2 regions of the Actinoallomurus vinaceus genome follow, and region 1 is predicted to be linked to the other one. Evidence: predicted binding sites of a transcription regulator. Region 1 holds the regulator's gene; the other holds the start of a gene.
The links. The regulator HspR, encoded in region 1, represses chaperone genes until heat shock. The targets are predictions, from matches to a motif close to ANTTGAGTCNNNNNGACTCAANT.
Positions count from the first base shown of each region.

Region 2: lon (endopeptidase La) is a predicted target of HspR. The motif match lies at 2,189-2,211, and genes of this name have one in related genera.

Region 1 is NZ_BAABHK010000008.1:114,883-118,291, reverse strand. Features, by position in the region: gene grpE (nucleotide exchange factor GrpE) at 1-2, shown strand, start outside; gene dnaJ (molecular chaperone DnaJ) at 36-1,199, shown strand; gene ABEA24_RS27110 (heat shock protein transcriptional repressor HspR) at 1,205-1,645, shown strand; gene clpB (ATP-dependent chaperone ClpB) at 1,646-3,409, shown strand, end outside.
Region 2 is NZ_BAABHK010000006.1:563,910-567,318, forward strand. Features, by position in the region: gene ABEA24_RS24230 (HEAT repeat domain-containing protein) at 1-545, shown strand, start outside; gene ABEA24_RS24235 (Clp protease N-terminal domain-containing protein) at 635-1,615, opposite strand; gene ABEA24_RS24240 (hypothetical protein) at 1,684-2,043, shown strand; gene lon (endopeptidase La) at 2,224-3,409, shown strand, end outside.

The DNA.
Region 1 (3,409 bases):
GAGCAGACACCGACAGGAAGAGGTAAGGGACGCCGGTGAGCACCAAGGACTATCTCGAGAAGGACTACTACAAGGTCCTCGGTGTTCCGAAGACCGCAACCCAGGACGAGATCAAGAAGTCCTACCGCAAGCTGGCGCGGAAGTACCACCCGGACGCCAACCGCGGCGACGCCGAGTCCGAGGAGAAGTTCAAGGAGATCTCCGAGGCCTACGACGTGCTGTCCGACGAGAAGCACCGTAAGGAGTACGACGAGGCCCGCAGCCTGTTCGGCGGGGCCCGCCGCCCCGGCGGCGGCGCGCAGGGCGGCTTCGGTTTCGACCTGGGCGACCTGTTCGGCGGCACGACCGGCGGCACGACCGGCACCGGCGAGCGCATCGGCGACCTCTTCGGCGGGCTGTTCGGCGGCGGCCGACGCGGGACGACCACCCGGCGGCCCCGCCGAGGCACCGACGTCGAGTCCGAGGTCACGCTGACCTTCAGCGAGGCCTTGGAAGGCAAGACGGTGCCGCTGCGGCTCACCAGTGAAGCGGCCTGTCCCACCTGCCGGGGCACCGGCGCCAAGACCGGCACGGTGCCCCGGGTATGCCCTCGCTGCGAGGGCACGGGGCAGGAGAGCCGCAACGCGGGCGGGTTCGCCCTCTCCGAGCCCTGCCGCGAGTGCCACGGCCGGGGCCTCGTGGTCGACGACCCCTGTCTCACCTGCCACGGCAGCGGGCGGGCGCAGAGCACCCGCACCATCCAGGCACGCATCCCGGCCGGGGTGGCCGACGGGCAGCGGATCCGGCTCAAGGCCAAGGGCGCGCCCGGCGAGAACGGCGGTCCCAGCGGCGACCTCTACGTCGCCGTGCACGTCACGGGGCACAAGGTGTTCGGCCGGTCGGGCGACAACCTGACCGTCACGGTCCCGGTGACCTTCCCCGAGGCGACGCTCGGCGCGGAGATCAAGGCGCCGGTCCTCGGCGGCCAGCCGGTGACCCTGCGGATCCCGGAGGGCACCCCGAACGGACGCACGTTCCGGGTCCGCGGCAAGGGCGCGACCCGCCGCGACGGCACCAAGGGCGACCTGCTGGTGACCGTCGAGGTCCAGGTGCCGCAGAAGGTCGACGAGACCACCCGCGAGGCCCTGGAGAAGCTCCGCGCGAGCACCAACGGTGACGACCTGCGCAGCGAGCTGCTGCGGATGGCGAGAGAGGGGTGATCGTCATGGACCCGTTCGGCGACGACAGTCCGGTCTACGTCATCTCGGTGGCGGCTCAGCTGTCCGGGCTGCACCCGCAGACGCTCCGCACGTACGACCGGCTGGGCCTCGTCTCCCCCGGTCGTACGGCCGGGCGCGGGCGCCGCTACTCCATGCGCGACATCGTCATGCTGCGGGAGATCCAGCGGCTGTCCCAGGACGAGGGCATCAACCTCGCCGGTATCAAGCACATCCTCGACCTCCAGCGCGAGTCCGACGCGCTCCGCACCGAGGTGGCGCGCCTGCGCGCGCTGGTCGAGGAGCTGAGCAACGAGCTGGAGTCCACGCGCGCCGTGGCCGCCCGGCTGGCGAAACTGAAGAACAGCCCCGGCTCTGACACTGGCGCGGATCTCGTGCCGATCCGGCAGACCAGCGTGGTGCTGTGGCGATCGCGGGGGGAGGAATAAGTGGATTACAAGCTGACCCAGAAGAGCCAGGAGGCCGTCTCGGTCGCGGTCCGGCGTGCCGCGACGGAGGGCCACCCCCAGGTCGAGCCGGTGCACCTGCTGGTCGCGCTGCTCGGCCAGGCCGACGGCATCGCCGCGCCGCTGCTCGAGGCCGTCGGCGCCGACCCGCAGGTCATCCGGCGCCGCGCCGAGGAGCAGATCGCGGCGCTGCCCAAGGCCGCCGGCTCGACCGTCAACGCGCCGGACACCTCCCGGCTGCTGCTCAAGGTGCTGAACACCGCCGCCAACCGGGCCAAGCAGCTCGAGGACGAGTACGTCTCCACCGAGCACCTGCTCGTCGGCCTGGCCACCGACGGCGGTCCCGTCGCCACCCTCCTCAAGGAGAACGGCGCGACCCCCGACGCGCTGCTCGAGGCGTTCGAGAAGGTCCGCGGCCACGCCCGCGTGACCAGCGAGAACCCCGAAGAGACCTACCAGGCGCTGGAGAAGTACGGCGTCGACCTCACCGCGCAGGCCCGCGACGGAAAGCTCGACCCGGTCATCGGCCGCGACACCGAGATCCGCCGCGTCGTCCAGGTGCTGTCGCGCCGTACGAAGAACAACCCGGTCCTCATCGGCGAGCCCGGTGTCGGCAAGACGGCGGTCGTCGAGGGCCTGGCCCAGCGGATCGTCGCCGGCGACGTGCCGGAGACGCTGAAGAACAAGCGCCTCGTCTCCCTCGACCTGGGCGCGATGGTCGCGGGCGCGAAGTTCCGCGGCGAGTTCGAGGAGCGCCTCAAGGCGGTCCTGAACGAGATCAAGCAGAGCGACGGCCAGGTCGTCACGTTCATCGACGAGCTGCACACCGTCGTCGGGGCGGGCGCGGCCGAGGGCTCCATGGACGCGGGCAACATGCTCAAGCCCATGCTGGCCCGCGGCGAGCTGCGGATGATCGGCGCCACCACGCTCGACGAGTACCGCGAGCGGATCGAGAAGGACCCGGCGCTGGAGCGGCGCTTCCAGCAGGTCCTCGTCGGCGAGCCGACGGTCGAGGACACCATCGCGATCCTGCGCGGCCTCAAGGGCCGGTACGAGGCGCACCACCAGGTGCAGATCTCCGACGCCGCCCTCGTCGCCGCCGCCGCGCTGTCCGACCGGTACATCACCGCGCGGTTCCTGCCCGACAAGGCCATCGACCTGGTCGACGAGGCCGCCTCCCGGCTCCGCATGGAGATCGACTCGCGGCCTGTCGAAATCGACGAGCTGCAGCGCTCCGTCGACCGGCTCAAGATGGAGGAGCTGGCCCTCGAGAAGGAGTCCGACGAGGCGTCCAAGCACCGCCTCGAACGCCTCCGCGCCGAGCTGGCCGACAGGCAGGAGAGCCTCAACGCCCTCGTCGGCCGCTGGGAGCGGGAGAAGGCCGGGCTGAACAAGGTCGGTGAGCTCAAGAAGCGCATCGACGACCTGCGCGGCCAGGCCGAACGCGCCCAGCGCGACGGCGACCTGGAGACCTCCGCCCGCCTCATGTACGGCGAGATCCCCGTGCTGGAGAAGCAGCTCGCCGAGGCGTCCGAGGCCGCCGAGACCCGCGAGACGATGGTCAAGGAGGAGGTCGGCGCCGACGACGTGGCCGAGGTCGTGTCGTCCTGGACCGGCGTCCCCGTCGGCAGGCTCATGGAGGGCGAGACCTCCAAGCTGCTGCGCATGGAGGACGAGCTCGGCCACCGCCTCATCGGCCAGGCCGACGCCGTACGCGCCGTTTCCGACGCCGTACGCCGGGCGCGG
Region 2 (3,409 bases), on a different contig from region 1:
TGAGCGAGACGGACCCGAACGTCGCCGGAGCCCTTCGATGGGCCCTCGCGCAGTCGGGCGATGACGGATTGGCGCTGCTGGCGGAGGGCCTCGGCTCACCAGTAGCCGAGGTGCGGAAACGCGCCGTCCAGTCCATCGCCGAGATTCCGAACGGTGAGGCGACCGCACTGCTGCAGGACGCCCTCACGAACTCCGACATCGTGGTCCGCAGGTGTGCGGCTCTGGCGCTCGGGGCGCGTGGAGTGGCCGACGCGGTCCCGACGCTCATCGACATGATCGTCGAGGAGACGAACGACGCCGATGCGGCCGATGCACTGAGCGCGCTGGCGGGTGATCCCGCGTTGGCGGATCAGATCGCCACCAGGCTCGTCGACTGCCTCGCCCAGGGCACCATTGAATCGTCTGCACGTCGACGGCTGACAGAGGTGCTCGCGGATATCCCCGGGATCACGACGTCACGTGCCCTCGCAGATCTGTCACATGACGAGGACCGTGCCGTTGCGCTTACCGCGACATACATCCTCAAGCTACGGAACGCACGATAGTGGGCCGGGGACGGCGGCGAGGGCGCCAACACTTTCGAAGGCCGCCTGGCCGCCGCCCGCAACCAGACTCTGCGTTTCCGGCCCGCTGATCAGCCGGTTCGCCGGCGGAGCCGAGGCGCGAGCATCGTGCGTACGACCTTGGCCACGTTGCTCGCGGCGGATCCGCCCTCTTCTTCGGGTTCCGGTTCCAGCACGCGCTGGATCTGCAGCAGCAGCTGGTTGGTCGACCGCCAGAGCGGGACGAACATGCCGGCGACCGGCCCGACGCCCTGGATCGGGCCGTTGGACAGCTCGGTGACCTTCTTGGCGATCGTGACCGTTGCCGGGTCCCGCAGGATCAGGTGCACCTCATCGTCGACCAGCCGGATTTCCATCTTGCGCGCGGCGGCCTCCTCCGGGTTCGCGTCGGTGGTCGTCTCCGGATCCAGTTCGTCGATTTTGGCGGCGACCGCGTCCGGGGCGACCCCGAGTTCGCGCAGCACCCTGGCCGCCATGCTGTTCTCCGCCCGCAGCATCGCCTCAAGCAGGTGATGGCTGCCGACCGGTGCGCCACCGGCCAGCGCGGTGGCGGTGGACACGGTGTCCTCGGTGGCAGGTGTGCCGGCCGGCCATGGGCCGGCCGCGACGTCCTGCGATCCCTCCAATGACGCCAGCACCGCAGCACGGATCTTGCTGATCGGATTGATCCGCTCGGCGAGCACCTTCGCGCCGACGCCCTCACGTTCCCTGACCAGGGCGAGCAGGATGTGTTCCGTACCGACGTACGTGTGGTGCAGCCGCAGCGCCTCGCGCAGGGCGAGGTCCAGCGTCTTCTTCGCGTTCGGCGTGAACGGGATATGGCCGCTCAGCTCGTCCGTGCCGGGCTTGACCACCGCGGCGATATCGACCTGCGCCGTCTCCTTGTCGTATCCGAGCTGGTGCAGAACTTTCGCCGCCGTGCTGTCCGGCACGTCGAACAGCCCCAACAGGATGTGCTCCGTGCCGATGTAGTTGTGCTTGAGCAGCCTCGCCTCCTCCTGAGCCGTGACGACCACCTTGCGGGCTTCCACCGTGAATCTTTCGAATGGCATGCTTCCATGCTCTCAACCATGTCAATACACTGCTATTGATATGGTCACCATGCTGAAGGGAGGGTGTGATGGAGACACCGTCGGACTGGGAGGACCGGCTCGCGCGCTGGCAGAACGAGCTGGAGCTGTTCGAGCAGCTGGACGAGACACCCTGGGTCACGCTGGCCAAGGCGGAAGCCGAGACCGGCGTTTCCCGCTCGGCCCTGCGGTCCTGGTACCGCAATGGCGAGATCCAGTCCCGGCTGGTGGACGGCCCGAACGGGCCGCAGCGCCTGGTCCCGTTGGATGCGGTGATCGAGCGCGCCGCCGCGTCACCGCGCATTCAGCGGAGGGCGGAACGGGAAGTCAGCCTGGAAGCCCAGGTCACCCTGCTACGGCACCGGGTTGACCAGCTTGAGCTGCGGCTGGCCGCGCTGGAGCGGAAGTGACCGGCGAGAGCAGCGCCGTGCCATCGGCCCGGAACGGTGCCCCTCGCAACCTGAGTCCGGAACTCGCAAGGTTCGCCCGGACAGGACAGACCCCGCTGATCGCTGTCGGCGAACGGGCGTTCGGAAATTAATCAGGGCTCTTCTTTCTTGAGTGTGGGTGACTCAAGCTTTGGAGGCCTGATGAGCAAGATCGTCACCCTGCCGGTGCTGCCGCTCGACGACGAGGTCGTACTGCCCGCGATGGTCGTGCCGCTCGACCTGTCGGAGAACGACGTGCGGGCGGCGATCGACGCCGCGCGCGCGACCGCCGTCTCCCGGGGGCCTGGCATCCGGTCGGAGGACAAGCCGCGGGTGCTGCTGGTGCCCCGGCTGAACGGCAAGTACGCGGCCGTCGGCACCCTTGCCGTCGTAGAGCAGGTGGGCACGCTGCCCGGCGGCGGGCCCGGCGCCGTCGTCCGCGGTGTCGCCCGTGTCCGCATCGGTTCCGGGACGACCGGTCCCGGCGCGGCCCTGTGGGTCGAGGGGACCGAGGTCGAGGACACCGGTCTCGGCTCCCGCGCGGAGGAACTGGCCAAGGAGTACAAGGCCCTCGTCGTCGGGGTGCTGGAGAAGCGCGGCGCCTGGCAGGTCGTCGACATGATCCAGCAGATCGAGGATCCGTCGGTGATGGCCGACCGGGCAGGCTACGCCTCGTACCTCAGCGCCGAGCAGAAGGTGCGCATCCTGGAGACCGCCGACGTGACCGAGCGCCTCGAGCTCGCGATCGGCTGGACCCGGGAGCACCTCGCGGAGCTGGACGTCGCCGAGACGATCCGCAAGGACGTCGAGGAGGGCGTGGAGAAGCAGCAGAAGGAGTTCCTGCTCCGCCAGCAGCTCGCCGCGATCCGCAAGGAGCTGAACGAGCTCAACGGTGACCCGTCCTCCGAAGAGGAGGACTACCGGGCCCGCGTGGAGGCGGCCGACCTGCCGGAGAAGGTCCGGGAGGCGGCCCTGAAGGAGGTCGACAAGCTCGAGCGGACCTCCGACCAGTCGCCGGAGGGCGGCTGGATCCGCACCTGGCTGGACACGGTCCTGGACATTCCCTGGAACGAGCGGACCGAGGACTCCTACGACATCACGGGCGCCCGGCGGATCCTCGACGAGGACCACACGGGGCTCGACGACGTCAAGGAGCGGATCGTGGAGTACCTCGCCGTGCGCAAGCGGCGTGAGGACCGCGGTCTCGGCGTGATCGGCGGCCGGCGGTCCGGTGCGGTCCTGGCGCTCGTCGGCCCGCCCGGTGTCGGCAAGACGTCCCTGGGCGAATCGGTGGCGCGCGCGATGGACCGGAAGTTCGTCCGCGTCGCGCTCGGCGGCGTCCGCGACG